2 regions of the Rossellomorea marisflavi genome follow, and region 2 is predicted to be linked to the other one. Evidence: riboswitches for the same ligand, from Rfam matches in the RefSeq annotation. Region 2 holds a riboswitch; the other holds the start of a gene.

Region 1 (15,674 bases), 1.5 Mb from region 2:
TCACGGAACTTGTCAGCGCAGGGAGGGAAGAGTGATGACCCACATCATAGAAGTAGACAAGCTGAAGAAGCATTATCCGATCGGAAAAGGAGCCGTCGTCAAATCGGTCGATGATATCTCCATCCAGATCAAGAAAGGTGAAACGTTTGGACTCGTCGGGGAAAGTGGAAGCGGGAAGTCCACCCTCGGGAAGACGATCGTAGGTTTAGAGGGGCCGACGTCAGGAACGATTCATTATAACGGTCGCGATATGACCAAACTCGATAAGAAAGAGAAGAAGCGGGCCAACCGGGAGATCCAGGTGATCTTTCAGGATCCCCACGCATCCCTGAACCCCCGCATGAGGGTAGGGGATATCATTGCTGAAGGAATTGATGCTCATCGATTGGCAAGGGGAAAAGCCCGACAGGAAAGGGTGTATGAGCTCCTTGAAAAGGTCGGCTTGAAGCCGGAGCACGCCAAGCGATACCCCCATGAATTCAGTGGTGGACAACGTCAGCGGATCGGGATTGCCCGCGCCCTGGCGGTGGAACCGAAATTCATCGTCGCCGATGAACCGATTTCCGCCCTCGATGTTTCCATCCAGGCCCAGGTGATCAACCTCTTGGAGGATCTGAAGCAGGAAGAGGAGCTCACCTATCTCTTCATTGCCCATGATCTGGGAATGGTGAAGCATATCAGCGACCGTATCGGAGTCATGTATCTCGGTCGGATGATGGAGCTTGCAGACAGTGATGAACTGTTTCGCAACCCTCTTCACCCGTATACGAAAGCTCTGCTTTCAGCCATCCCCGTTGCGAATCCCACTGCAGCGAAAAGAGAGAAGATTGTCATTGAAGGGGATCCCCCGAGCCCTGTGAACCCGCCGAGCGGCTGCCGGTTCAGGACCCGTTGCCCCTATGCGACGGAGATTTGCGCACAGCAGGTACCGGAGTGGAAAGAAGTAGAAACGAACCACTGGACAGCGTGTCATCTATATTAAATGATTGAAGGAGGAACCCCGATGAAAAAATGGACACAGAGTTTGCTTTTGGTCACATCCCTCGCCCTTGTGGCCGCAGGATGCAGCAGTAAGGAGTCAGGAAGCGGAGCCGATGGAAAGGTGGCACAGGAAATTACGGTCAATGCCATGAGTGAGCCGCCTGATCTCGACCCGGCTCTTGCCACCGATACCACATCCGGATGGGTGATGGATCATGTATTCGAAGGACTGTATACGAAGGACAAAGAAGGAAAACCGGTCCTTGGAACGGCAAGTAAGGCCGATGTATCAGAAGATGGGAAAACCTATACCTTCACGATCCGTGACGATGCCAAATGGTCCGACGGCAGCAATGTCACGGCAGAAGATTTCGAATATGCATGGAAACGTGTGCTGAACCCTGATACAGGAAGTTCGTTCGCATTCTACCTTTATTACCTAAAAGGCGCCGAGGATTATAACAAAGGCAAAGGAAAAGTGGAAGATGTAGGCGTAACAGCGAAAGATGAAAAAACGCTTGTTGTGGACCTCGAAGCTCCCCTCAGCTACTTCGATGAACTATTGACCATGTGGACGTTCTATCCTGTGAAGAAGGATACGGTCGAAGAAAATAAAAACTGGGCGGCAGGCGCAGACACGTATGTGAGCAACGGGCCGTTCAAGCTCACGAACTGGAAGCATGATAGTGAAGTGGTCATTGAGAAGAATAAGGAATACTGGGATAACAAAGTCGTCAATCTTGATAAAGTCACCTACAAGATGGTCAATGATGCTACCACCTACTATCAGATGTTCAAGACAAAGGAATTGGATTTGATCCAGACCCTTCCATCTGATGTGGTAGCCCAGGAGAAGGACTCCAAGGAATATAGTGAAGTGCCATACTTCGGAACATATATGTACATGTTCAATGTCGACAAGGAACCGTTTACCAATGAAAAAATCCGTCGTGCGTTCACTTTAGCCGTTGACCGCGAGTCCCTCACCAAAAACGTCACGAAAGCCGGTGAAACACCTGCTTATGCCTTTGTACCAGGCGGGGTGGATACAGGCGATGGCGACTTCCGTGAACAGGGCGGAGCCTATTTCGAATCGAATGCCGAAGAAGCGAAAAAGCTCTTGGAAGAAGGCATGAAAGAGGAAGGCTGGAGCGAGCTGCCGGCTGTGACCCTCACGTATAACACATCCGAGAACCACAAGAAGATCGCAGAAGCCGTCCAGTCCATGTACAAGAAGAACCTTGGCGTCGATATCAAGCTTTCCAATCAGGAATGGAAGACCTATCTTGATACGACCCAGCAAAAGAACTTCCAGATGGCCCGTATGGGATGGATCGGGGTCCTGGTGGATCCGGTCGTCATCCTTGACTACTACCTCGGAGACAGCCCGAACAACCGAACAAACTGGGTAAATGATAAGTACGACAAGCTGATGGCAGACGCCAAAGTGGAGCAGGATACAGCGAAACGCTACGATCTCCTTCATCAGGCAGAAGAAGTACTAATGGAAGACCTGCCGTTCAACCCGATCTATCACTATACCAACAACTATATGACCGCACAGAACTTCAAGGACATTGTGTATCCGGTCAACCGCTATCCGTACTTGAAGTGGGCGGAGAAAGTATCGGAATAACAAAGCCTGTTTTCAAGTCATTTGGTGGATGGAGAGCGTAAGGATAAAAAAGGGGGGATTCTTGATGAAATGGAAGATGGGTCTTGCGATGGTCACCGTTTCCGGATGGGTGGCTGCTATCGGGTTGAAGCTTGGATCCAAAGCTGATTTAGCCGACTCTGCCTTTCTGATCGGTCTCTGCCTTTTGATCCTGGGTGTCAGCTCGTTGATCATGAAGACAGGGTTCCTGACACCTGTCGCAGAGGGGTTTAAGATCATTGGCGAGCGGATGATCCGGAGGTCGCGATCCATGGAGCGAACGGATGACCTGATCAAGGGAGATCATGATTTCCAGGCATTCAAATCCACTCTTTCCACGCGGATCACCCAGAGTACATTCATCATGGGGGCTTGCTCCATTCTGATTTCGGTTGGAATACTGATCATCAAGCAATAAAAAGATCCCATCTCGATTGAGATGGGATTCTTTTTGTTATGCCGCTCGTCAGAATCTCGCTACATCATCCTTCAGGAGGATAAACAATGCCGGAACGATGAAGACGGCCAGGAATAGGATTTCCATCGCTTCAGAGTGCGTTTCCAGAAGCTCTACGATTCCTTCGGCAAACATTTCTCCGCCAAGGAAGACGAGGATGAGGCCCAGTGCTTTGAAGATCAGTGAAAGGTTAAGCTTGATCGTCGTTTTGAAGATCACATAGGCAACGAGTGCAGCCGCTACGATTCCGATGATGCTACCGAGAGCCACGGTACCGGCGCTTTCTGAGATCTTGGTCATATTAAATACCATAAGCTCCATGCCTTCGCGGATGACAGACAGGAAGGCCAATAAGAATAAGCCGATTTTGGATGTAGAAGACTTCTCCGTTTGCCCTTTGATTTTGCCGGCAACCTGCTGATTGCGGTGGAGCCAAAGGATGAAGTAGGCAATCAAGCCTGCGGCCACGATCCTCATGACGGCCTCCATGATTTCTTCTGCTTCATGGGAAATGCTTTGTGCAAACGTGAATAGACCCCAGCCCAGGATCAAACTGCTGATGACGCCTGCAATGGTACCGAATCCGACAACCTTGGCAAGATGCTTCCGGTTCAGCTGTGAGAGCGTTGCCAAAATAATGCCGATGATCAAGGCCGCTTCCAGGCCTTCACGAAATGAAAGAAAAAGCGAATCCAACATATGTATTCCCCCGTATGGTATGAGTGCGTTTCTAAGCTTTATAATAATGAGAATGATTATCACTGTCAATGCAAAAAATAAAAAAAGATTTGGTCGATCTGGAGAGCTCAACCAAGTAACTGACATCATCTGGAGGAATCAGTTGCGTGGCTTCTGCACAAGGAGGATCTTCCTTTGACAAATCCATTCAACGGGTCTACAATATATAACTATTCAAACATAACAATATCAAGCTACGATCGCTGTGGGTCACACTACAGCAGGAGCAGCTTCTGGAGAGACCGCTATTCAAGCGGCGCCGAAGGGTTCACAATCTCAGGCAAAAGGACAGAAGGGTACCGGGTATGGATTTTCCGAACGAGGGGAGATCTATATTTGATATTCTTTTCGACTCAGAGATTGGATGCTTCCAATCTCTTTTTTTTATTTTCGTTTCACGTGGAACATGTTGAGGAGGAGTTTGTTTTGGCACAACAAGAGTTAAAGAGGGATCTTTCCAATCGCCATGTACAGCTGATTGCCATCGGGGGTACGATCGGGACCGGGCTGTTCCTTGGGTCCGGTAAGGCGATACAATCGGCGGGTCCTTCCATCATCTTTGCGTATTTACTCGTTGGAATCGCACTGTTTTTCGTCATGAGGGCACTCGGCGAACTATTGCTTTCGAAAGCAGGGTATCAATCCATCACCGATATAGCGGAGGACTATCTCGGGTCATGGGCTTCGTTTGTCACGGGCTGGACGTATTGGTTCTGCTGGATCATGACGGCAATGGCCGATGTGATCGCAGTCGGGGTGTATGTGAATTATTGGTTTGACATTCCCCAGTGGATTCCGGCCCTGATCTGTCTGGTCATTCTTCTTGGGTTCAATCTTCTGACGGTCAAGCTGTTCGGTGAACTGGAATTTTGGTTCGCCCTGATCAAGGTGATTACGATCCTCGCCCTCATTGCAGTGGGCGTGGTCCTGCTTGCCATCGGGTTCAATACGGATGCAGGACCGGTGACCGTGACGAACTTATGGGAGAATGGCGGCTTCTTCCCCAATGGGATGAGTGGCTTCCTTCTCTCCCTGCAGATGGTGATCTTCGCCTACGTCGGTGTGGAACTCATCGGGGTGTCGGCGGCGGAAACGTCCAATCCCCAGAAGAATATCCCTTCTGCCATCAATAAGATACCGTTGCGTATCCTCTTCTTTTATGTAGGGGCTATCATCGTTCTGCTGTGCATCAATCCTTGGATGGAGCTGACGGCAGCAGAGAGCCCATTTGTGAAAACATTCGGTCTGATCGGGGTTCCCGTGGCTGCCGGAATCATCAACTTCGTGGTTCTCACATCGGCGGCGTCCGCCTGCAACAGTGGAATGTTCTCCACGAGCCGGATTCTTTTCAATCTTAGTAAAGGTAAACAGGCGCCGGCCAGACTGGGAAGATTAAACCGGAACCATGTCCCCAGTTCTGCCCTATTGGTCTCCACGGTGGTCGTATCGGTCGGTGCGTTGCTAAGCAAGCTCATCCCGGATCAAGCCTTTGGGATCGTCACGACGATCAGTGCCATCTGCTTCATCTGGGTGTGGGGGATCATCCTCGTTTGCCATATTTTATACCGGAGGAAGCGTCCTGACCTCCATGAGAAGTCGAGCTTCAAAGCACCGTTCACCCCGTTGGTGAATTATCTTGTACTGGTGCTTTTCGCTGCGATACTCGTCATTATGCTGTTTGCCGATGAGACAAGGCCGGCACTGTTATTGACACCACTATGGTTCGTCATCCTGTTTGCAGTCTATCGGATCAGGCAAAAAGCTTCACTTTCATCATAAAAACAACCCCGTACACGTTTGTGCGGGGTTGTTTTATGAATGGTAAAACCTGAATCTATGCCATAGGTAATACGAGGGGAATTGGGTCAGCTAAACACATTTACAAAATAATTACATATACACTTGTTCCTTTTTACAAAAGCCTTCTAGTATGGAGATGAAGATGGATGACAGAGGAGGAGATTGGAATGGGACGAATGAGTACGAAAAAGGTGACCGGCCTATCATTGGCCGCCGCTCTGGCTTTTTCATCACTGGGCTTTGCAGGATCAGTGAAGACTGAGGTGGAAGCTAAGGACAAGAAGAAGGAACCGACCAACGTGATCATGATGGTCATGGATGGGACAAGTGCCGGGGCAACATCACTCGCCCGTTGGTACAAGGGGGAGGACTTGGCTATGGATGAGATCGCCATCGGCGGCGTCCGTACATATTCAGCAGAGTCGGCGATTACGGATTCAGCACCCGCAGCCACCGCTCTTGCAACAGGGAACAAAAGCAATGATAAGGTCGTTGGCCTTCTTCCTAAAGTGGTCAGTTCTCCGGGAGTGGAACAGATCAAAGAGGAAGACCAATTACGGCCTGTGGCCAATGTACTCGAAGCAGCCAAACTTAAAGGGAAATCCACGGGAATCATTTCTACATCCGAGATCCAGCACGCCACTCCGGCCGGTTTCTCTTCTCACGCACCACATCGCAGCAACTACAATGACATTGCCGAACAGCAGGTGTATCAAGGGATCGATGTCGTTCTAGGCGGTGGGAAGGAATCCCTCACTCCAGCAGGTAGAAAAGATGGGGAAAATCTCCTCGATGTGATCGATTCCAAAGGCTATGACGTCGTGGAAACACGCAAAGACCTCATGAAGTCGAACTCCAAGAAGCTTTGGGGAGCGTTTGCCCCTTCTGCCATGGCGTATGATATCGACCGTGAGAAGACGCGCAAAAACGAACCGACGCTTGCCGAGATGACGAAGAAAGGGATCGATACCCTTTCCAAGAATAAAGAAGGATTCTTCCTATTCGTAGAGGGAAGCAAGGTCGACTGGGCGGCCCACGCCAACGATCCAATCGGTATGATCGGGGATGTACTCGCATTCGATGATGCGGTCAATGAAGCGCTGGAATTTGCCAAAAAAGATGGCAACACCATGGTCATTGCCGTATCCGATCACGGGAACAGCGGGGTCACCATGGGGAATGTCAACACGAACGCAAGTTACCCAAGCACACCGGTTTCAGCTTATATCGATCCTTTGAAAAAGGCGAGCATGACCCTTGAAGGAGCGACAGGTAAGCTCAAAGCCGATCGCTCGAATATGAAGCAGGTCGCCGCTCTCTATGGGCTGGATAACCTCACGAAGGAAGAGATTGAAGCCCTGAAGGCATCGAAGAACCTGAACGGAGACCTTTCCAAAATGCTTGCAAGCCGTGCGAACCTTGGCTTCACCACAGGCGGGCACACGGGTGAGGATGTATTCCTGTACGCCTATGGACCGTCCAGACCATACGGAATGGTAGAGAACACCGACCTGCCGAAGAAGATGGCTGATTTCATGGGTGTGAACCTGGAGAAGACAACGGACAAATTATTCGTCAATGCAAGGGAATCCTTTGAGAAAAAAGGCTACAAAACCCGTATTGATGTAACGGATGAGAACAATCCGGTATTCGTGGCCGAGAAGAATAAGAAGAAAATTGAAGTGCCCGCGAATAAGAATATCGTCACGGTGACGGATAAGAAAAAGTCTAAAACGAAGACCCTCGATGGGGTAACGGTGTATAACGGAAAAGACTTCTATGTGTCGGAGAAAGCGTTGAAGGAAGCGAAATAGCTCCCTTTTCAAAATCCACAATAAACTGGCGCACACTATCAGTATAGGCTCTTTATACCGCTTATGATTTCCGTGCAAGACTTCGCTTTCCGCGGGTAGCCCGTGAGCCTCCTCGGCAAGCCTGCGGGGTCTCACATCAGCTACACTTCCCGCAGGAGTCTTCGTCTTGCACTCCAATCAACCGCTAGAAACAAGTAAATAGTAATGGTCATGAAATAAATGAAAAACCCGAATTATTTTGCCTGATCGTCGGCAATTAATTCGGGTTTTTCTATGACTAAAACACGTTTGTCCCAGCCCTTATTGTTGTTAGTTCCGGATCATGTAATCAAACGCACCAAGTGATGCGGTTGCACCTGATCCCATGGAGATGATGATCTGCTTGTAGGCACTGTCCGTGCAGTCTCCGGCAGCGAAGACACCAGGCATACTGGTTGCACCATGCTTATCGACAACGAGCTCACCCATGCGTGTTTTCTCAAGGGAGTCACCGAGCCATTCCGTGTTCGGCACGAGACCGATTTGAACGAATACGCCGGCAAGTTCCACGTGATGTTCTTCCTCTGTCGCACGATCGATGTAAGTGATTCCGTTCACCTTATCGGTTCCCGTGATCTCTTTCGTTTGTGCGTTTTTCACGACCGTAACGTTCGGAAGGCTGTTAAGGCGTTCCTGCAGTACAGCATCGGCTTTCAGCTCAGGCATGAATTCAAGGACAGTCACATGCTTGACGATCCCTGCAAGGTCGATGGCTGCTTCCACGCCGGAGTTTCCTCCGCCGATGACCGCTACATCTTTCCCTTCGAACAATGGTCCGTCACAGTGAGGGCAATAAGCGACTCCTTTGTTCTTGAATTCTGCTTCGCCAGGGACGCCGACGTTGCGCCAGCGGGCACCTGTTGAAAGGATGACGGTCTTACTCTTCAGGACCGCTCCGTTTTCAAGTTCCAATTCGACGAGGTCTTTCTTCTCGAGGCTCTTCGCACGCTGAAGATTCATCACATCGATGTTGTAATCTTTCACGTGTTCTTCGAGGCTTGCGACAAGTTTCGGACCTTCCGTCTTGGTCATGCTGATGAAGTTCTCGATGCCGAGGGTGTCCATCACCTGTCCACCAAAGCGTTCGGCTACAAGTCCGGTGCGAATACCTTTACGCGCAGCGTAGATCGCAGCACTTGCACCAGCGGGACCGCCACCGACTACGAGGACATCATATGGATCTTTATCGGCGAATTCAGCTGCATCAGGGCCGCTGCCCATTTTGTTCAGCATTTCTTCAAGGGTCATACGACCGCTTCCGAACTCTTCACCGTTAAGGAATACAGTCGGGACCGCCATGATTTCTTTGCTTTCGACTTCGTCTTTGAACGCAGCGCCGTCGATCATCGTATGAGAGATTCCGTCATTGAGGAGACTCATGATGTTCAGGGCTTGTACGACATCAGGGCAGTTGTGGCATGTGAGGCTGATATACGACTCGAAGTGGTATTCACCCTTCACATTTTTGATCTGGTCGATCACGGTTTGATCGACTTTCGGTGCCCTGCCGCTCACTTGCAGCAAAGCAAGGACCAATGAAGTGAACTCGTGCCCCAGCGGGACGCCGGCAAATGTGATGCCGGTGTCTTCGCCGATGCGATTGACGCTGAAGCTTGGTGTGCGTTCCAATTCAGTGTTCTCCACTTTGATGCGGGGAGACATGGTCGCAAGCTGGTCCACCAATGAAAGCATGTCATGCGATACCTTGTCGTCTCCAGCACTTACCTTGAGCAAAATATCGCTCTCTAACATTTGAAGATACTGTTCTAGCTGTGCTTTGATATTTGCATCCAACATGTAATCGAACTCCTTAGATTTTACCTACTAGGTCAAGTCCTGGTGTAAGGGTTTCGCTTCCTTCTTCCCATTTAGCCGGGCAAACTTCACCTGGGTTTTTGCGCACATATTGTGCTGCTTTGATTTTGTTTACGAGTGAGCTTGCGTCACGTCCGATACCGCCGGCATTGATTTCAACTGTTTGGATCACGCCGTCTGGATCGATGATGAATGTACCGCGGTCAGCAAGTCCTTCTTCTTCGTCCAACACGTCGAAGTTGCGTGAGATTTTTTGTGAAGGGTCACCGATCATCACGTACTCGATTTTGTTGATTGTATCTGAATGGTCGTGCCATGCTTTATGAGTGAAATGTGTATCTGTAGAAACGGAGTATACTTCAACGCCTAAATCTTTAAGCGTAGCATATTGATCTTGAAGGTCGCCAAGTTCAGTAGGGCATACAAATGTGAAATCTGCAGGGTAGAAGCAGACTACGCTCCATTTACCTTTGAAGTTTTCTTCAGTGACCTCTACGAAATCACCTTTGTGGTAAGCTTGTGCAGTAAATGGTAGAACTTCAGTTCCGATTAATGACATATCGAAATTCCTCCTTGGTTAATTGTAATAATTCTAATTCAATACTCATTATTATATACATTGGGTTATTTGTCAAAGGAAAAGTGGCACTTCCGGTGAAAAAATCTCCCCATCTTCTGATTTTGCCTAAATCGAAGGGTTTTATACGGGATGACTCTTTATATTTTAGCATTACACGGCACGGGATTTCTAATGATACGATTGTATAATCTGGGAATCCGCTTATCTGCAAAACGAAAGGGTCCCTGGCCAATTTGAAAATTAGCAGGGGATGATTGAGAATGCTTGCTTGCAACCAACCCTTGAATCTTTACCGCTGTCGGTTAACGGGATAGAGTCATGCTTACCATTGGGAATAGAGAGAAAAAATCCGAACGATTTGAATCATCGTTCGGATTTTCTTCTGTTTATTGTTTCTTATGCTGTGGTCCTTCATTGGAAGGAAGGCCGGATACATAGCCGACTCCACCTGTTTCCTGGATTCCGATGCTGTCGCGCATGGCTTTTTCCAGAGCGTCGCGATCAACGGCTGTGATGTCTTTCTTACCGAGTTTCTCCCCTGGGTGCTGGTAGTTGCTCAGCAGGTAGCGGGAGTTCTCGATGTTTTCGACGGCACGCAGGCCTGTTGCTTCAGCTCCAACCGGAACGAATAGGATGCGGGATAGTTTCTTCGTCTTCACGTTGTACGCCCAGACGAAGTTATTCGTATGCATGTCACTATCTTCACCGATGAAGAGGGTATTCATATCTTCTGAGTACGTCAGGTTGTCCGGATTGGCGATTTTATCAGGGTTAGCCGTATTTCCATAGGCATCCGCTCGTTCAAGGTCTTCACCGATGACGAGACCTTCCATGCTGGCAGGCACATAGCGACTGTCGATCTTCCCTTTGGACTGGTCTTTTTGGCCGGCAGCCATATTGAGTTGGTAAGTGACTCCGGACTCAAGGTGAGGCAGCTGGATGTCATCCTGGACGGCATCCGGTTGTTTCAGCATGGCACTGTTTTGGTATGAGATGGCCATATAGGCTTTCTTGTCCTTCTTGTTCACGCTCAGGCCTTCCATCTTGTTGAACTCGCTTGTGGCACCTAGGATGGCCCCGTAACGGCGGGACTCAAGGAATGCCGCTGCTTTTTCCATGCCTGGTTTCACTTTCAGGTATTCGACTTTCTTGCTTGCTGCCGTCTTCACGGCTGTGAATCCTTCTTTAGGCTCATCGGATGTTTCAAAGATGTCGCTGAATGTCACGCCTTTGTCGATGATGGATTTGACCTCATCATCTGTGGAGTGTCCGAGCTTGATCCATTGAAGATCCCCTTTACCACCGTTTTCACCGCTTTTTTGCTTGAACTTGGCTGCATAAAGCGTTCCGGCAGAGAAATCCTTCTCTTTGTCTGCGACATACATGAACATCATGGTGTTGTTTCCGTCATCTCCGAAGAGGGCGGTCTTGTTATCAGGAAGGACCTGCATCATTTCATGAGAGAAGCGACCCGTGCTGTAGTGCTTCACGACTGAAGCGTCACCGTTGTCATCCACGGAAATTTCCGGGATCCAGCCGTAGAAATAAGGATTGGCTTTTGATGCATCGCCGAAGTATCGCTCAGCGAAGCTGTTGACGTCTTTGTAAGCGTCTGATGAAGGATCTTCTTCAAATGCCCTGGCGTCAGGCTCGTACTCTTCGGAACCAAGGTGGGTTCCCCATTCGGTCGTGGAACCATTACATGGTGTCCAAAGGCCGTTCACGTTTGCAAAGTCGATTTTTTTCGCATGATTGACGGTCAGTTCACCGGTTTCATCATTGCGGTCCACTTGAGTCAGGGTCATGGATGCAGGGAGTCCGCCAAGCTCTTCTCCTGCGTTATCAATGGACTCATATTCATAATGGGAGATGATATAAGACTTCCCGTTGATGGTGATGAAGCTATTGGAATCGGGTGCGTCTGAGACGTAAGGGGTCGGTTGGTCCGGTACGCTCCGGTCGATGATCGGGTCTCCGTTGACATCAATGGGTGTACCGGCATCGATCATTTCCCCTTTGTTATCAACGATTTTATCTTTTGAGAGGAATAGCTGATTGTATTTAAGCGGCGTTTCTTTCACGCTGCCATCTTTATAGGTTACCTTAACGGAAGCATTGGTATAGGTTTTGATCATATCTTCGATGGTGGTCGGTGCGTTCATAGATTGGAACTCGACATTCTTGATCTGTTTCGGATGTGGGTGATGCTCTGAAGCAAAAGCAGATGTTGTACCTGAAGCAAGAAGAGTGATGGTTAGGCCAATGGACACACGTTTTTTCATGGTTGACTACCTCCCAATGTAAGCTTAGCTTCATTTAACCATCGGAATGTTGAGGAAGTTTTAAGGGATTTGATGCAATTGTAAAGGAATGTGGACAGTTCTGTGACGAAGGGTCCTCTTATTGGAATTAATGGATGAAAGAAGGGTTTTAGGGGTTATATAGAAACAGGATCCGCCGTTTTACTCAGCGGATCCTGTATTTCAGTAGGAATGAGTTTAAGGATTATTCGACCACAGGCCGGCATGCTTCAATACCACGCGAGGATGGAGTTTGAGCTGTGCCACCATGAGGTCGGCCATATCTTCTGCTTGCATGACCTTATCCGGGTTTCCGTCAGTCAGCTTCAGATCCACTGCCATATCGGTTGCCACGGTGCTAGGTGTCAGGGTCGTCACGCGGATATTCTTTTTGCGTACTTCCATCATGAGGGATTCGCTCAATCCGATGACGGCCGCTTTGGAAGCAGAGTAGGCGCTTGTGACCGGAGCCCCTTTTTGGCCTGCTGTAGAGGAAATATTGATGATGTCGCCGGTGTTGCGCTCGATCATTTCCGGCAGGACGGCACGGGTCGTATAGTATACGCCTTTGACGTTGACATCAATGATGTTCGTCCATTCCTCCGGTGTGAGCTCCATGAAGCCACCGAATTTCGAGATTCCCGCATTGTTTACGAGGATATCGATGGGGCCGAGTTCACCGCGGATCGATTCCACTGCTTTTGTGATGGCATCGAGATCCGCCACGTCAGCAGCCGCAATGGCCACATTGACATCATACTGCTTCAATTCGTCTGCTGCTTTCTCGAGGTTCTCAATAGTACGTCCCACAAGTCCTACATGGACACCTTCTTTGGCGAAGGCCTCCGCCGTGGCGCGGCCGATACCGCGACCAGCTCCTGTGATCAACGCTACTTTTCCTTTAATCGATTGCATGGTACCACTCCTTTGGTTCAGATTTTTTTATTGTATCGAACTTTAGGAGATGAAGCGAATAAACTGTCTGCTCTGTATATAAAATGGCCCTCGAGAATATCGAGGGCCAACACTACTGTTTATTTAGGTGCAAGTTCAATTGCCTGACGAAGGGCTTCCAACATGCTGCCTTCGTCTGCGATACCTTTGCCGGCAATATCAAACGCCGTTCCGTGATCAACGCTTGTCCGGATGATCGGGAGTCCGACGGTAATGTTGACACCTGATTCTAATCCGAGAACTTTGATCGGTCCGTGGCCCTGGTCATGATACATGGCGACGACGATATCAAAGTCGCCCCTTTGGGCACGGAAGAAAAGTGTGTCCGCTGGGAGAGGGCCTTCTACGTTAATCCCGTCTCCTTGGGCACGTTCGATTGCGGGAATGATTTTCTCTTCTTCTTCCCCATAACCGAATAGTCCATTTTCGCCAGCATGAGGGTTGATTCCGCACACGCCGATTTTCGGAGCTGTCACACCCGATTTAGAAAGGGTGTCATGAGCGAGTTTGATAACCCTCAGTACCCTTTCTGGTTCAATCATATTGATTGCATCCAATAGGCCTACATGAGTGGTCACATGGATCACTTTCAGTTTAGGTGACGATAGCATCATAGAGAAATCGGCTGTACCTGTCAGCTCAGCTAGAATCTCTGTATGGCCAGGATACTGATGTCCTCCTTTATGGAGGGCTTCTTTATTCAATGGTGCCGTGCAGATTGCACTGATTTTCTGCTGGTTGGCCAGTTCGATTGCTTTTTTTAGATAATGGAAAGCTGCGTTTCCGGCTTCAGCCGACACTTTCCCAAATGGAAGATCCTCAGGCAACAGGTGCAGATCCAGGCAATGAACGGTTCCGTACTCCGTTACATCGAACGCGTCTGTATCTTTCAAGCGTACGATTTTGACTTTATTGCCGAGGATGTCATTCGCTTTATCCAGTCTTAAAGCATCCCCGATGACGATGGGATGTGCCTGCTCATATAGATGTTGGTGCTGGAGGCTCTTCATGATAATTTCCGGGCCCACACCAGCTCCATCCCCCATTGTGATGCCGACGATTGGTTTCTTACTCATATACGATATCCCCCTTCAATTCACAGGCAGCTCGGTAGATTGAATCATCATCTCCGAATGCCCCTGCTTTTGTTACGACAGTCAAAGGCCTTGACGCCCCGATTAACTGACCCACCGGGATTCCGGGTTCAAGCTGCTTGATCAGCCTTATTCCATTGCCCCCTAATTGTTTCGCCGTTTCTTTCGCCGTATCTCCTCCAGTTAAGACAAAGCTGTTTAGGTGGTGATAGGTGCTTGCAAGGGTCCGGACGATCTCGGCCAGGGCGTTGGAGATCTCTTCTCCTATTTGATAGGAAGAAAATCCGAGGGATTCTCCAGCCTGCTTGACCTTCTCCCGGATTTCAACGTTCGAAGGCACATAGATTGCAACGTGCTTACCCTCTTCAATGGCTGACTTGCAAAGATTGAGATAGACTTGTTTAGCCTCCACCCAAAGAGGTGAGAAGATTTTCAGTGTATCTACTTCTACGCCGATCACATCATCTTTGGCAGCAGCTGTCCGCACCTGTTTTTGCGTGGTGAGCGATAGGCTTCCGCATACGATGACCACTTGTTCAGAAGGAGTGATCGTCCGTTCTGCCGGTATAGAATGTAATTGAAGTACGTCTGGTAATACCTCTGCCAGTCCTGCTGAACCTGCCCAGATCACCTTTGATGATAGCTGCAGCATCCATTTGGAGAACAGTTTGAGGTCTTCTTCCGTTTCCGCATCACAAACCAAGTAGCATATCCCTTGAGATTGAAAGGACCTGACGATTTGTTCAAACGTTTCTCTATTTATTAGCGCTGATTTCTTTAGTAGGCCGACTTTTTCTCCAATCTCGTTTTCAATCAATGTAGGAATGGAAGATTCTTTCACGGGATGCTTAGGGTCCCGTGAGATTTCAGTGTCTGATACTCGCTGATCTTTGATGTAATGGATTCCATCCTTTGTTGTGCGGTGAAGGGCTGGGAAAGCCGGGGATATGAATACGAATTCCGGTTGAAAGACGTCTTTCATGGCCTTTAATTCCGTACCGATATGTCCGCGTAAAGTAGAATCCATTTTTTTATAGATCGTCTGATATCCTGCTTCTTTAATAAATTGCGCTGCCTCTTTTGTTTTTTTATAGGCTTCTTCTCTAAGAAGTGCGCGTCCGTTCGTGTCAATGACAATACCTTGGTCAAGCGTTTGAGAATGATCCGGAAGGTCAAACAGGACGGAGGTAGGTACCCCTTTTTCCGTCAACTGAACCCCGCTGTCGTTTGCCCCCGTCAGATCATCTGCTACGATTGCAATCCATTTTTCCATAGTGTAATCCCTCATTTGAATCTCATTTTCTACGATGCTGCTTTTTCATCTGTTGAGTAGTCCTCTGGTAACCGGACTCCTTTTTTCTCCAGTCGTTTCACTAGGAACGCTATATAAAGTGGCAGGAGGACAGCTGTCGTCACGACAGAAGCTGCGACTTGCACGGTGGCGATTT
Region 2 (15,674 bases):
TACTTGACCAATATGCAGAACGTGTACGAACGAAAAATCAGCTTGTACCAGACCGTCCTTTATGAAATGGAAGCAGGAGGTGGTGTCGATGGACTGCGGAAGGGAAGCTTCGGCACGATGAGCGTGGACTATCTGGAGGATTCTGGTGACCTCAAGCAAATGGAAGTGAGATTGAATCAGCCCGGTGAGGTTTTTCTTCCGGTCGTAGTCGTGTATAATAAGGACACAAAAAAGATAGTGGATTGGAAGTAGATTATGGAATCAATTGTGCTTATCGGATTTATGGGAGTAGGAAAAACGACAATCGGGCATATACTCTCCGAAAAGGTCGGCCTTCATGTTGTGGACATGGATGAATACATCGTAGAGCAGGAGGGGATGCCTGTCCGCGAGATTTTTGAGCGTTTCGGCGAAGGGCATTTCCGTGATCTCGAAACGGGTGTCCTGTCAAAGCTGCTGAAAGAAGCGTGCATCATCACGACGGGAGGAGGGATCGTTGAGAGGAAGGAGAACCGCAAACTGCTTGGAGAAAGCGGGTGTGTGATCTATCTGTCCGCTCCGTTCGAAAGCCTGTGGGAGCGGCTTGAAGGAGATCACGACAGACCCCTTGCACAGAATCCCCGTCATGAAGTAGAGAGTCTGTTCAGTCGTCGCCTTCCCCTTTATGAGGAAGCGAGGACCCATGAGGTGAACACCGGCGGAAAAGATGAAGAGGCGGTCACACGCGAGATCCTCTCCCTCCTCGACAGGAATTAAAGCATGGAAACCTGGGCATACTGGATGGGTGAAGGTGGTGGCAGGATGTCTGTAAATGACTACGTCAAATTCTTGACCCAGACCGTGGTTCAGCATTATAACAAATCACCCCAGGAGCGGAAAACAATCAGGAAGCAGCGCAAGACCCGGAAGGAACCATTCCTGTATCGGTGGTTCGGCATCATTCCCTATGCGGTCGGGCTGTTTTTCAAAAAAAATAGGAATCAATAAAAAGTGGCTGAGACAAACATCTTCTAGTCATAGTAAAACCCGAATTCATTTGCTGATGATCAGGCAAAATAATTCGGGTTTTTACTTTGTTTCATGACCATTACGCTTATATTGTTTCCAGCGGTTGATTGGAGTGCAAGACGAAGGAGCCGGCGGGAAAAGTGGTGCTGGGCAGGCTCGCGAGGATCACGAGCTACCCGCGGAAAGCAAAGTCTTGCACGGAAATCATAAGGGTTACTAGGAATCAGTCCTACTATTGTTTGTCATTACATGGTCCTTTTTTCGTTTTGACCTAATCTCTTTATGTGTCACTGCTGAAGGTAAAAGATCCCCCCATTGATGATTTCGATTTCGATCTTCGGTTCGTATTGATCCTTTAGGGCAGCTTGTTCAAGGAAGTAGGATTCGGGCTTTTCTTCGACCTCTTTATAAAAGTGGTCCAACAGCTCCCGGTCTTCCTTCCATGAGGCAAGGGCTGATTCTGCCCATTCCGTCGACTCCCGGCTGATTTCATCCCGCAGTTGCTGTTGGATGCGTCCGATCCCGCTTTTGGGGCGGATGATCGGGGTCAGGGTGAAGCAGAGATCCGGTATCTTCGGCGTCAGCTTGAGGGTGAGGAGTTCATCGTGAAACCCTTCCTTCATCATGCCGTTGATGAGATTGAGGCCGATGCTGCGGAACGTATCCTTCTTGCGATTCGATTGATAGGAGATTTTGACGTTCATGCCGAGCCACGGATGAAGCGGGATTTGCTGCTGGCCATACCCCGCACGGTCCTCATAGAGCCGGGTATATCCTGCCAGACTCCGGGTGGAACGGAAGATCTGGTGCAGTCGGGGTGAACCGAAATGGATGACCTCCCCCTGTAGTCCTTCCGGCGCCTTTTCCTGATCGGTGATGAGGTTTAGTGCCATGGGATTCGGTTCCCCACCGGTCTTTTCGAGATAATGCCAGTAGAATGGGCGATTCATGAGCTCTTTATCCATCTCGATCGTGAGCTGGACGGTCATATAGCCATCACCGCTTGCCTTCAGCTCACACCCGTTCGCGTGAAAATACCGCTCAAGAAATCGATGTATTTCGTGCTGCTGCATCGGCCTTCTCCTCCTTCATCTGTTCTGCAAATTGAATCATGCTCGTCAAATTTTCCATTTTGATCTTCATTTCACCCTCGGTTCTTGAGGAAGCGAAGATATCTGTCATGTGATCTTCAAACTCTTTGAAATCGAGTCGGGTCAGGATGTCATCAAGTTCGCCGATCACACGCTCGAACAGGTTGATTTTTTCATAAAGCAGGGTGAGGATATGTTCTTCGACGGTTCCTTTCGTGGCGAAATTGTAAATATGAACATCCTCGGTCTGTCCCAGGCGGTGCACCCGTCCGATCCGCTGCTCGAGTCTCATGGGATTCCACGGAAGGTCGAAATTGATGACGTGATGACAGAATTGAAGGTTGATTCCTTCCCCGCCGGCTTCCGTGGCGATGAGAACCTGGGCGTGATTTTGGAACAATTGTCTCATCCAGTCCTTTTTCCCGCGCTTGAACCCGCCCCGGAAAGGAACCGATGTGATACCATGCTGCTTCAGGAACCATTGAAGATACATCTGGGTTGCCCGGTATTCAGTGAAGATGATCACTTTATCGTCGATGGATTGGATCAGCTCCAGGGCTTTCTTTGCCTTGGAGTTGACGGAGACGTTCTCGACCTTTTGCATGAGCGTTCCGATGACTTGCTTGAATCCCTCTGAAGGATCTTCCTTTTTGGCGAGCATATTCTTTAACGTGAAGTACACCGCTTCTCGGCTGGAGCATGCTTCCCGCTGCAGGGTGAGGAGGGAGAAGGAGCTGGATGTGGCCCAGTCATCGTAGCGGCCGCGCAGAAGATCGAAGCTGTCGTATAGGTCCCTCTCTCCCTGTGAGAAGTCGATCAGGACCGTTTTTACATGGCGCTTCGTCCATTCGATACCGGTGTCATTCCTTCGGTTCCTGATCATCACCTTGTTGATCAGGTTCTTCAGATGGTCGTCATCCTCAAGGGACCGATCCCCATTTTTATACCGGTCGGTAAAGCCCGATTCGCTTCCAAGATGCCCGGGCTTCAGGAGGGAAACAAGATGGAAGATTTCCTCGATTCGGTTTTGGATGGGAGTAGCCGTCAGAAGAAGGCAGAATTTTTTCTTCAGGTTCTGCACAAATTCATAGTTTTTCGTTTTGTGATTCTTCAGTTTGTGAGCTTCATCGATGATGACGAGATCATAATCCTGTTCATACACCTTTTCCCGGTGAGGGCTTCTTTTGGCTGTATCCATGGAAGAAACGACGATATCACACTGGTCCCAGACGTAACTTTTCCTTTGGGGGACGGCAGGGATGAAGAATTTCGTATTCAACTCATAGCACCACTGGGATACCAGGGACGCCGGCACGAGTATGAGCACCTTCTTCACCAGTCCACGGATCATGTATTCCTTCAACACAAGCCCCGCTTCAATTGTTTTTCCGAGTCCGACCTCATCTGCAAGGATCGCTTTTCCGTTCATGGTCTCCACCACCTGCCTCGCAGCTTCGAGCTGATGGGGGAGGGGAGTGACATTTGCCAAATGTTTCGGTGCCTGAAGCCCCTCAAAGTTCGGAATTGCGAGATGGTGCTCGAATTCGACGGCGAGTTTGTAGAGGTCGAAACTTCCCCATGGCCCGTCATTTGTGATAAGGCTTTCAAGATTTTCTCCCCATCCCTCATCGAATATGATATCTACATTCATATAAAAACAACTCCTTTTTTTCTGCAAAAATTGATTGCCCGGAACAATTGATTAATGGTAGGATGAAAATAGATTTACAATCTTACAAAAATGATCTAAATCCGAACATTAGCATCTGCTGCATTTCTTTTATATCTTTAGTATGACCAATTATTGCAAGGAATATTGGCGAATGATGACAAGGGGAGAGACTGCAGTCTGCAGCGCCGAAGGAGCAAGCATCACGATGTGAATCTCTCAGGCAAAAAGACTCTTGTCGGACGCAACTCTGGAGAGCGTCCCGGATGGGGACCACCAAAGGGGAAAGCCGTATGAATCGGTAAACTTTCAGGTGCCAGGACAGAGAAGCCCACTTATTGAAAAGGGGCTTCTCTGTCCTTTTTTCATGCAAAAGAATGCAGTGTAACCACTAAAGGGGGAATCGCCATGTCAGAACTGAAGCAAACGCCTTTACACGATCTTTACCGCGAGTATGGAGGAAAGACGATCGATTTTGGAGGATGGGCCTTGCCCGTACAATTCTCCGGGATCAAAGACGAGCATGAAGCCGTAAGGAGCCGTGCAGGTCTTTTCGATGTCTCCCATATGGGTGAGATCACGGTGAAAGGGGAAGGTGCCCTTGAGTACCTTCAACGGATGATGACCAATGATCTGTCCAAATTGAAGGACGGAGGCGCTCAGTACACCGCCATGTGCTACGAAGACGGAGGGACGGTCGATGACCTTCTCGTTTATAAAAGGAAAGATCACGATTATCTCCTTGTGGTCAACGCATCCAATATCGAGAAAGATTACGAATGGCTCATCCATCATGCAACCGAAGGGGTCGAGCTGACGAATCGTTCAGGCGAAATCGCCCAGCTTGCCATTCAGGGGCCGCTCGCGGAGAAGATCCTCCAGAAGCTAACCGAGACAGATCTCGGCAGCATCGGGTTCTTCAAGTTCCAGGATGAGGTCATGATCAGTGGTCACGAAGCTCTCGTATCAAGAACGGGTTACACAGGGGAAGACGGGTTTGAAATCTACTGTGCATCGGATTCCGCACCGGCGCTGTGGAAGGAAATCCTTCAGGCGGGTGAAGAGGAAAGAATCGTACCTTGTGGCCTTGGTGCCCGTGACACTTTGCGATTCGAAGCGAATCTCGCACTCTATGGACAGGAGTTGTCGAAGACAATCACGCCCATCGAAGCGGGAATCGGTTTTGCGGTGAAGGTGAATAAAGACATCCCGTTCATCGGCCAGGAAGTCCTTCGCAAACAAAAGGAAGAAGGGGCACCTCGTAAGCTGGTCGGGATCGAAATGATCGACCGCGGCATCCCTCGTCATGGATACAGTGTATTTTCAGGGGAAGAGCTGATCGGGGAGGTCACAACCGGTACCCAGTCGCCGACACTGAAGAAGAATATCGGTCTTGCACTTATCAAGAAGGAATTTGCCGAGCCCGGCACTGAAGTGATCGTAGAGATCCGGAATAAACAATTGAAAGCCGTTGTAGTGAAGACACCATTCTATAAGAGAACTGGCAAATAGGGAGGACTGACGTTCATGAAGCATCGTTATTTACCGATGACAGATCAGGATCAAAGAGAAATGTTGGACAGCATTGGAGTCGACACCGTCGATGCCCTTTTCGAAGATATTCCAGAAGAAGTCCGCTTCAAAGGCGACTATAACATTAAAAAAGCTAAATCCGAGACGGAACTCGTCAAGGAACTGACGGCCCTGGCAGCTAAAAATGCCGATCTCAGGAGTCATGCAAGCTTCCTTGGGGCGGGTGTGTATGATCATTACATGCCGATCATCGTGGATCATGTTTTGTCACGTTCTGAATTCTATACGGCCTATACGCCGTATCAACCGGAGATTTCACAGGGGGAACTCCAGGCGATTTTCGAGTTCCAGACCATGATCTGTGAGCTGACAGGGATGGATGTAGCCAACTCTTCCATGTATGACGGAGGTACATCCCTTGCTGAAGCCGCCATGCTTTCAGCCGGTCAGACCCGTCGCAAGAAGGTGCTCGTATCAGCGGCGGTTCATCCTGAATCCAAAGATGTCCTGCGCTCTTATGCGAAAGGTCAGTATATCGATGTAGTAGAAATCCCCCATAAAGATGGGGTGACAGATCTTGAAGGGCTAGAGAACCTCATCGGAGATGACGTGGCAGCTGTGATTGTTCAATATCCGAACTTCTTCGGACGTATCGAGGATCTTCAGGCGATGGAAGCCATCACCCATGGTTCGAAAGCGATGTTTGTCGTCTCTTCCAACCCTCTTGCACTCGGAGCACTCACACCACCGGGCAAATTCGGTGCCGATATCGTTATCGGAGATGCGCAACCGTTCGGAATCCCTAGCGCATTCGGCGGACCGCACTGCGGGTATTTTGCCGTCAGTAAGAAGCTTATGCGAAAGGTACCGGGTCGTCTTGTCGGTCAAACGGTGGATGAAGACGGTGTCCGCGGGTTCGTTCTGACCCTTCAGGCAAGGGAACAGCATATCCGTCGCGATAAAGCGACGTCCAATATTTGTTCGAATCAGGCGCTGAACGCCCTGGCGGCTTCCGTTGCCATGACGGCACTCGGGAAGCAGGGGGTTAAAGAGATGGCGATCCAGAACATCCAAAAAGCCCACTATGCCAAAAATGCCCTGAAGGCTGCCGGGCTCGAAGTGGCATTCGAAGGACCTTCCTTCAATGAATTCGTCGTCAAATTGAAGGCTCCGGTCAGGGATCTCAATCTTCATCTCCTTCAAAAAGGGATGATCGGGGGATATGATCTCGGTCTTACGGACGAAACGCTCGCCAACCATATGCTCGTTGCCGTCACGGAACTTCGCAGCAAAGAAGAAATCGATGCATTTGCTAAAGAATTGGGGGATTATCATGCATAAGAAGGATCAGCCTCTTATTTTCGAACTCACTAAAGAAGGACGCGTAGGATACAGCCTCCCTGAATTGGATGTTCCTGCGGCAGATCTTTCAGATTTGATTCCGGCCGAATTCATCCGCACAGAGGAAGCCGATCTGCCTGAAGTGTCCGAGCTTGATATCATGCGTCATTACACGGCCCTTTCAAAACGCAACCATGGAGTCGACTCCGGCTTCTACCCGCTTGGGTCATGTACGATGAAATACAATCCAAAGGTGAATGAATATGTGGCGCGCCTCAATGGATTTGCCCATATCAATCCACTTCAGGAGCCTGAAAGTGTACAAGGGGCACTTGGTCTCATGTATGACCTCCAGGAACATCTGAAAGAAATCACCGGGATGGATGAAGTGACCCTCCAGCCGGCTGCGGGAGCTCATGGGGAATGGACCGGGCTTATGATGATCCGCGCCTTCCACGAAGCGAATGGCGATACCCAACGTACAAAGGTCATCGTTCCCGACTCTGCCCACGGGACCAACCCTGCGAGCGCAACAGTTGCTGGTTTTGAGACCGTTACGGTCAAGTCAAATGAAGACGGCCTCGTTGATCTCGAAGATCTGAAGCGGGTGGTGGGTGACGATACAGCGGCCTTGATGCTCACGAACCCGAACACACTCGGGCTCTTTGAAGAGAATATCCTCGAGATGGCTTCCATCATCCACGGTGCCGGCGGCAAGCTCTATTACGACGGAGCGAACCTCAATGCGGTCCTCTCTAAAGCAAGACCGGGGGACATGGGCTTTGACGTTGTCCATCTAAACCTTCATAAAACGTTCACCGGTCCCCACGGGGGAGGCGGACCTGGGAGCGGTCCTGTCGGAGTAAAGGAAGATTTGATTCCTTATCTTCCAAAGCCGATCCTCGTCAAAAAGGGAGAAGACTTTGTATTCGATTATGACCGCCCTGAAAGTATCGGAAGAGTGAAACCATACTACGGGAACTTCGGGATCAATGTGCGTGCCTACACGTATATCAGGACGATGGGGCCGGATGGTCTGCGCGCCGTGACGGAGAATGCCGTACTGAACGCCAACTATATGATGAGAAGACTAGCTCCTCACTTCGATCTTCCATATGACCGTCATTGCAAGCATGAGTTTGTGATTTCCGGAAAACGTCAGAAGAAGCTCGGGGTGCGTACCCTTGATATCGCGAAGCGCCTCCTCGACTTCGGCTATCATCCACCTACCATCTACTTCCCATTGAATGTAGAAGAGTGCATGATGATCGAACCGACGGAAACCGAGTCGAAGGAAACCCTTGATTCATTCATCGATGCTATGATCCAGATCGCGAAGGAAGCGGAAGAAAATCCAGAAATCGTCCAGGAAGCTCCTCACACGACGGTTGTGAAACGCATGGATGAAACCTTGGCGGCACGAAAACCCGTCCTTCGATATCAGAAAGAAGTTTAATGCAAGAAAAGAGAAAAAGGTTGGACTAAACGAAAAAAGTACATTTCCGTGCAAGACTACGTTTTCCGCGGGGTAGCCCGTGAGCCTCCTCGGCAAGCCTGCGGGGTCTCACATCAGCTACTCTTCCCGCTGGAGTCTACGTCTTGGACGCCAATCAACAGCTAGGACCAATGAAATAGACATTATGAACAAATTAAAAACCCGAATTCATTGACAAATGAATTCGGGTTTTACTATGACTGAAACACTTTTATCCCAGGCTCGTTTCTAAACGAAAAAAGCCTCCGGTACCCTGATGGGCACCCGGAAGGCTTTATTTTTTGTGCTTGATTTTCCCTGTCCACTTTTTGAATCCACCTTTTAATTGGTGGAGGTCACGGTAGCCGAGACGACGGAGCATTTGAGCCGCCCTGCCGCTTCTCATGCCGCTCTGGCAGTAGAGGTAGACGGGCTGGTCTTTACGGATCTCTTTTTGTCTCATTTTCAGTTGAGAAAGTGGAATGTTTCTGGCGCCAAGAATATGACCGTTGTTATATTCATTGGTTTCGCGGACATCGATCAGCTGGGCTTTACGGTAGCCTGCGCGAAACTCTTCCTCTGAGAGTGTGTTAACGATTCTTTTTTGATTGAAATATGTAATGAGTGAATACGCTGCGATTGCACCGATTACAATCAATAGGATATATAAAGCTTCCATCCATTCATGCTCCTTTCTACAAATGCGCTATCTACTATTATATTCATGATGGCAAACATAATCAAAAGATTTTTGAAATAAAGTTCAAACACTTTCCAATCGGTTTCCCTTTGTTTTTTACCGGGTATTTGATAGACTAAGTAACGGATTAGAACGGTCTGACATTTGTGACCGATACATAATACTGCGAACATAAGAATGAGGTATGCATAATGGAAAAGGAAATATGGAGATTCATCGATTCCGGTCACTGCTCCCCTTCTTTCAATATGGCATTGGATGAAGCGCTCCTTGACTGGCACAGCGAAGGGAAGATCCCTCCCACGATCCGATTCTATGGCTGGGACCCGGCGACCCTTTCAATCGGATACTTCCAAAAGGTAGAGAAAGAGATCAACATGGAAAATGTGAAAAAGCATAATCTGGGCTTTGTGAGAAGACCGACAGGAGGCAGGGGCGTCCTTCATGAGCACGAACTTACCTACAGCGTCATCGTCTCCGAAGATCACCCAGATATGCCAAAGACGGTAACGGAAGCGTACCGCGTCATTTCCGAAGGGATCTTACAAGGGTTCCGGGCCCTCGGTCTGGAAGCATATTTTGCCGTGCCGAAAACGGCGGAGGAGCGGGAAGGATTGAAGAATCCGCGCTCAGCCGTCTGCTTTGATGCGCCAAGCTGGTATGAGCTCGTGGTGGAAGGCCGCAAAGTGGCAGGCAGTGCCCAGACAAGACAGAAGGGTGTCATCCTCCAACACGGATCCATTCTCCTTGACCTGGACGAAGACAAGCTCTTCAGCCTCTTCAACTATCCGAATGATCGTGTGAAAGAACGCATGCAGCGCGCATTCAAAAGCAAGGCCGTCGCCATGAATGAAATCAGTGCGGAACCGGTCACCATGGAGATGGCCAAGGACGCCTTCAAGAAAGGGTTCGAAGACGGTCTCGGAATCGGATTGGAACCGTATGAGCTGTCACCTGAAGAAACACAATATGTAGAAAAGCTCGCGAAGGAACGCTACGAGTCCGACGAGTGGAATTACAAAAGATAATTTTTATTTTTTGCAGGAAATAGAATAAATGCCCGCTATTTCAAAGTTTGTCGGGTATTGGATAATATCAACATTGAAAATCATAGAAATGGGTCGATTTCCGATGGTTTATTCCGGTTAATCTCCATTTTTCTAATGTTCTTGAAGGATTGTCCACTTGACAAATGAAGGGCGAAATGAACCTCGGCACAACATATGGTGTGGGACTTAAAATTCTGACCACTATATGTTGTGTTTTATTGTTGCTTTTCTAAAGTCGCTGTGATAACGTTAGTTAAGGAAATCAAACCATCATGTATCGCAGAGAAACATAGAGCTAGAAGGAGTTGTCGATATGACTGTTGCGTCGAAAGAAAATATGAGTTTAAACATTGAGAGATTGAATGAAGATATCCGTTTGTTCCCACAGGTGCACGAGATCACCCCGGATATGAAGACTACCCATAAAGGTGTATCCCGCCTGGTGATGATCGACCGATACTCATTCAAGGATACCGAAAAAATCACCCTCTCAGCAGGTGACTTCGTTGTTCTGACCATCAAGGAAGATCCGAAGTTCCCGGCACGAGGCCTTGGATATATCAAAGAAATCGATTTTGAGAACAAAAAGGCCCACGTCTGGATCGAAGAAGAATACCGGAGTGCAATCGAAAAGCCGGAGGAAATGGAAACGGGAATCGTCCTGCGTAATCTGGACGTCATCGAAAAGCCCCTTGAAGTATTCTACGAGCAGATTGCCAAGCGTAACGCAACAGGTCTGGCGGAAGTGGAAGAAACTCCTGAACTGAAGCAAGTCTGGTTCGAAAAATTCTATCATGAATTGGTGAACCTGCACTTTGTACCGGCAGGACGCGTCCTTTACGGGGCAGGAGCAGGAACGGATGTTACATACTTCAACTGCTACGTCATGCCGTTTGTGCAGGATTCACGTGAAGGTATATCCGAACACCGGAAACAGGTAATGGAAATCATGAGTCGCGGCGGCGGGGTGGGAACCAATGGTTCTACACTGCGTCCGCGCAATACGCTAGCGAAAGGCGTGAACGGCAAATCTTCAGGGTCTGTATCGTGGCTTGATGATATTGCCAAGCTTACTCACCTTGTCGAGCAGGGCGGTTCACGTCGCGGTGCCCAGATGATCATGCTTTCAGACTGGCACCCGGACATCGTGGAATTCATCATCTCGAAGATGCAAAATCCACGCATCCTCCGCTATTTGCTTGAGAATACGGAAGATGAGACCATCAAGAAAGCGGCCCAGGATAAATTGAAATTCACACCGCTTACCGAACAGGAAGAAGCGATGTATCAAGGGATCCTGAACTACAGACATATCCCTGGCTACGGAGGCTTTGATGAAAAGATCCTGAGAGGTGCAGAAGAGAAGCTGAACACCGGTGGGACCTACAGCGTTCACAATCCGGAGTTCCTCACCGGCGCCAACATCTCAGTCTGCCTCACAAGCGACTTCATGGATGCAGTCGAGAATGACGAAGAATATGAGCTGCGCTTCCCGGATGTCGAAAGCTATGATGCCGACACGATGGCATTCTATAATGAAGAGTGGCATAACGTCGGAGATGTTCGAGAATGGGAACAGATGGGCTATAAAGTGAGAACCTACCGCAAGATCAAGGCGAAGGAACTCTGGAATCTGATCAACGTATGTGCCACATACTCTGCAGAACCTGGAATCTTCTTCATCGACAATGCCAATGATATGACGAATGCAAAAGCATACGGTCAAAAAGTCGTAGCAACCAACCCTTGCGGTGAACAGCCTTTGGCTCCCTACTCCGTATGTAACCTTGCTGCCGTCAATCTCGCTGAATTCGCCGATAAAGATGCGAAAACCGTTGATTTTGAGAAGCTTAAGCAAACGGTCGAAGTCGGCGTGCGCATGCAGGACAATGTCATCGATGCGACTCCATACTTCCTTGATGAGAATAAAACACAGGCACTAGGTGAACGTCGTGTCGGTCTAGGTGTCATGGGACTTGCCGATCTTCTGATCTACTGTGAGAAAGAATACGGCTCAGAAGAAGGAAACAAGCTCGTTGATGAAGTATTCGAAGTCATCGCGACGACAGCCTATCGTGCGTCCATCGAGCTATCCAAAGAAAAGGGAAGCTTCCCGTTCCTGGTCGGAAGCACCGATGCTGAAACACAAGCCATCCGTGAACGCTTCACACAGACGGGCTTCATGGAGAAAATGCCTGAAGATGTGAAGGAAGGGATCTTAGAGCACGGAATCCGTAACTCCCATCTGTTGACGGTTGCACCAACCGGATCGACCGGAACGATGGTAGGGGTATCCACAGGTCTTGAGCCATACTTCTCCTTCACCTATTATAGAAGCGGAAGACTCGGTAAATTCATCGAAGTCAAAGCGGATATTGTAGAAGATTATCTTTCAAGAAATCCAGGAGCCAGTGCAGATGAACTGCCTGAGTGGTTCGTTTCATCCATGAGCCTGGCACCGGAAGCACATGCGGACGTTCAATGTGTGATCCAGAACTGGATTGACAGCTCCATCTCCAAAACGGTCAACGCCCCGCGCGGTTACACTGTAGAGCAGGTGCAAAAAGTGTACGAACGCCTCTATAAAGGTGGCGCAAAAGGCGGTACCGTGTATGTAGACGGAAGCCGTGATTCACAGGTCCTCACCCTCAAAGCGGAAGAAAACAGCTTTGATGATGAAGAGGAAACTATCGTAGAAACAGCGAAAAAACCCGTTGTCCTTGTAGACACGATCCAGGATGTGCGCTCGACTGATGTGACCATCGGATCGGAAGTCGGCAACACATGCCCGGTTTGCCGTAAAGGGACAGTCAAAGACATGGGTGGATGCAACACATGCACAAACTGTGGTGCACAGCTCAAATGCGGACTGTAAGCTGATAGAGAGAAACACCTCTTTGGATGTATTCCATCCAGAGAGGTGTTTTTTTGTTTTAGAAGTGCCATCCGAAGGGATGGATCAAATCCTGAATAAGTCATGGTGCTCTTTATAATATGAAACGATAAAATTACGAAGACCATTAGTCGAGGAGCTCATTACCTTGTTCTTTCTCCAATACAGTCTGACCGGGTAAGTAGCAGAATGATCCGTCAATGGACGATAATTCAATCCAAGGGTCCTGCAACTAGAAACAGGAAGGAGAGCCACTCCTTGGTCCAGTTTGATGATTTCAACCAACAGATTCGAATCTACTTCGAATGCTGATTTGGGGATGAAACCAGCACGTTCACATAGCATGGACGTAAACGTGCGGTATTCTTCGTTATTGGCCAGGGTGATGAAGGGGTCATCGGCAACATGATGAAGCGATAGTTCGGCTACCCCAGTCAATCTGTGATTGGAGGGAAGTGCCAGAACAATATCTTCATTCACAAGCAAGCGGCTTTCCAACTCTTCATCCTGTACCGTATCACCTGCTATACCTAGTTCGATATCCCCTCGTTTCAAACTCGATAGGATATCGGTTTTTCCCGTGATGGATTGAATGATTGTTGTCTCAGGAGCGCAATTGATGAACTCACTGATCAGGCCGGAGAGGAACCGGGGGTTGGATATGGCAATCTTGATCGTGTGGGCCAGGTGATGCTCTTCACGTTCAATTTCAGCTTGTGCATTCTCCAGTTCAATAAAGATACGGTTCACATGTTTCAAAAGGATCTTACCGGAAGAGCTCAGTTGGATATTCCTCCCTTTCCGATCAAATAGGGACGTCCCCAGTTCATCTTCCAGTCGTTTTATGGTCAGACTCAGGGAAGGCTGGGCAATCTTAAGTTGTTTGGCGGCATTAGAAATATGCTCGGTATAGGCCACGGTCTGAAAATATTTGAGTTGTAGAAGTTCCATCCATCATACTCCTTCAAAACATTTACTGAGATAAATATATCCATATATTATTATGTATTAGATTAAATGTAAATGAAGGAGTAAGCTCATGATAGAGGTTCAGTTCAGTGAACCTCACTGACTATGAATGGAAGGTGCGATCACGATGAAAATTGATGTGAATACCATTTCGAAAAATCTCACAACCCCATTAACAGCACCGGCTTATCCTTATCCGGCTTACAAATTCATCAACCGGGAATACCTGACGATTCTCTATCGGACGGATGAACAGGCATTGCGTGAAGCGGTCCCGGAACCACTGGAAATCAATGAGCCCCTCGTGAAATTCGAGGTCATGTGGATGCCGGATGTAACTGGTCTGGGTGCATATACAGAATCAGGTCAGGTCATCCCTGTCCGCTTCAACGGCGAAGAGGGTGATTATGTGCACTCGATGTACGTGGACAATTTCCCAGCGATTGCGAGCGGTAGGGAGCTGACGGCGTATCCAAAGAAGCTGGGCGATCCTAAGCTTTATGTCGATTCCGACACCCTTGTTGGGACCCTGGATTATGGTTCACTCCGGGTTGCAACGGCCACCATGGGGTATAAGCATGCTGAAATGGCGAAGGAAGAAGCGCTTGAAGAGATCTGCCGGCCGAATTACATGGTCAAGATGGCAACAGATTATGAAGGGAATCTCAGGATCTGCGATCTCGTGCGCACTCAGATAACAGATATCAACGTGAAGGGGGCATGGAGCGGCCCTGCCAGACTGCAATTATTCGAACACGCACTGGCGCCGCTTGCCGACCTTCCCGTATTGGAAGTAGTATCGGCATCCCATATCCTGACAGACCTGACATTGAATGCAGCAAAACCGGTATATAACTATCTGGAGGAAAAATAAGGAGGACATTTTCATGAGAATCGCAGTATTGGGAGCAGGTTCACTCGGAACCATCGTCGGAGCATATCTTGCCCACGGGGGGATGGATGTAGAACTGATTGATTCATATAAAGAACACGTCGACAGGCTGAATGAAGAAGGGGCCAAAGTCATCGGTACGACGGAATTTCACGCCAGGGTCAAAGCCATCACCCCAGCGGAGAAAGCAGGGACCTATGATTTGGTCCTGCTTCTTACCAAACAATTGTATAATGAAGCGATTTTACAAGAGATTCTTCCTTTCTTACATGAGGGTAGTGTCGTATGTTCCCTGCAAAATGGAATACCGGAAGAAGTGGTCGGTTCCATTATCGGAAAAGAACGTGTGATTGCGGGTTCTGTTGAATTCGGTGCCACATTCATAGAGCCGGGTGTATCGAATCTTACAACTGAATTTAGCCAATTCAAACAGTATGCGTTTCAGATCGGCGAGTTGAACGGGGAAACAACTGACAGGATCCAGGAAATCAAATCCATCCTGGACCTTGTAGGAGGCACGCATATTTCCGATAATCTGGTGGGGACCAAATGGTCGAAGCTACTGATTAACAATGCTTTCAGTGGTTTATCTGCTGCGTTGAACGGTGAATACGGAGACGTCCTCGACGATGAAACGGGTATCACCAGTGCCGTCCATATCGCAGATGAAACCATCAAGGTTGGACATGCCAATGGTGTCCATTTTGCCAAAATGGGCGGATTTGACGTGGAATCCCTTGAGTTGGAAAGTGAACATGAGATCGAAGCCCGCATTCAAACACTGAGGGCCGTGATGGAGCCATCAAGATTGCTGCGCGCAAGCATGCTGCAGGATTTGGAGAAAAATAGAAAAACCGAAATTGATTATATCAATGGGGTTGTACCGAAACTGGGAGAAGGCAAGGGCATTTCGACTCCTTTCAATGAAATGGTCGTGAAACAGGTGAAGTTTGCCGAAGAAAGTCAAACGGTTCCGGACTTTGATGTGAATGTTCAGGCATTTAAAGAGCTGTTGGCACACTGATCCGTGCTTTTTTCATTACCGATGGCTCTCT

The links. A riboswitch is a leader RNA that binds a small molecule or an ion and turns the genes downstream of it on or off. The one in region 2 is predicted to bind glycine.
Region 1: it holds a riboswitch for glycine, as region 2 does, so the genes downstream of both, K6T23_RS21735 (amino acid permease) here and gcvT (glycine cleavage system aminomethyltransferase GcvT) in region 2, are expected to answer to the same signal.

The regions. Positions count from the first base shown of each region.
Region 1 is NZ_CP081870.1:4,219,201-4,234,874, reverse strand. It holds gene K6T23_RS21760 (ABC transporter ATP-binding protein) at 1-35, shown strand, start outside; gene K6T23_RS21755 (ABC transporter ATP-binding protein) at 35-982, shown strand; gene K6T23_RS21750 (peptide ABC transporter substrate-binding protein) at 1,004-2,617, shown strand; gene K6T23_RS21745 (DUF3899 domain-containing protein) at 2,682-3,053, shown strand; gene K6T23_RS21740 (FTR1 family iron permease) at 3,102-3,791, opposite strand; glycine riboswitch at 4,054-4,132, shown strand; gene K6T23_RS21735 (amino acid permease) at 4,257-5,609, shown strand; gene K6T23_RS21730 (alkaline phosphatase) at 5,798-7,444, shown strand; gene ahpF (alkyl hydroperoxide reductase subunit F) at 7,754-9,280, opposite strand; gene ahpC (alkyl hydroperoxide reductase subunit C) at 9,294-9,857, opposite strand; gene K6T23_RS21715 (PhoX family protein) at 10,265-12,160, opposite strand; gene K6T23_RS21710 (3-ketoacyl-ACP reductase) at 12,377-13,093, opposite strand; gene pdxA (4-hydroxythreonine-4-phosphate dehydrogenase PdxA) at 13,213-14,208, opposite strand; gene K6T23_RS21700 (four-carbon acid sugar kinase family protein) at 14,201-15,499, opposite strand; gene K6T23_RS21695 (2-keto-3-deoxygluconate permease) at 15,529-15,674, opposite strand, start outside.
Region 2 is NZ_CP081870.1:2,701,870-2,717,543, reverse strand. It holds gene K6T23_RS14245 (hypothetical protein) at 1-252, shown strand, start outside; gene K6T23_RS14240 (shikimate kinase) at 256-756, shown strand; gene K6T23_RS14235 (YqzE family protein) at 760-987, shown strand; gene K6T23_RS14230 (YqhG family protein) at 1,296-2,081, opposite strand; gene K6T23_RS14225 (DEAD/DEAH box helicase) at 2,050-3,750, opposite strand; glycine riboswitch at 3,923-4,013, shown strand; glycine riboswitch at 4,017-4,095, shown strand; gene gcvT (glycine cleavage system aminomethyltransferase GcvT) at 4,177-5,280, shown strand; gene gcvPA (aminomethyl-transferring glycine dehydrogenase subunit GcvPA) at 5,296-6,642, shown strand; gene gcvPB (aminomethyl-transferring glycine dehydrogenase subunit GcvPB) at 6,635-8,098, shown strand; gene K6T23_RS14205 (rhodanese-like domain-containing protein) at 8,412-8,795, opposite strand; gene K6T23_RS14200 (lipoate--protein ligase family protein) at 9,008-9,844, shown strand; gene K6T23_RS14195 (vitamin B12-dependent ribonucleotide reductase) at 10,179-12,740, shown strand; gene K6T23_RS14190 (LysR family transcriptional regulator) at 12,825-13,709, opposite strand; gene K6T23_RS14185 (acetoacetate decarboxylase) at 13,855-14,601, shown strand; gene K6T23_RS14180 (ketopantoate reductase family protein) at 14,615-15,643, shown strand.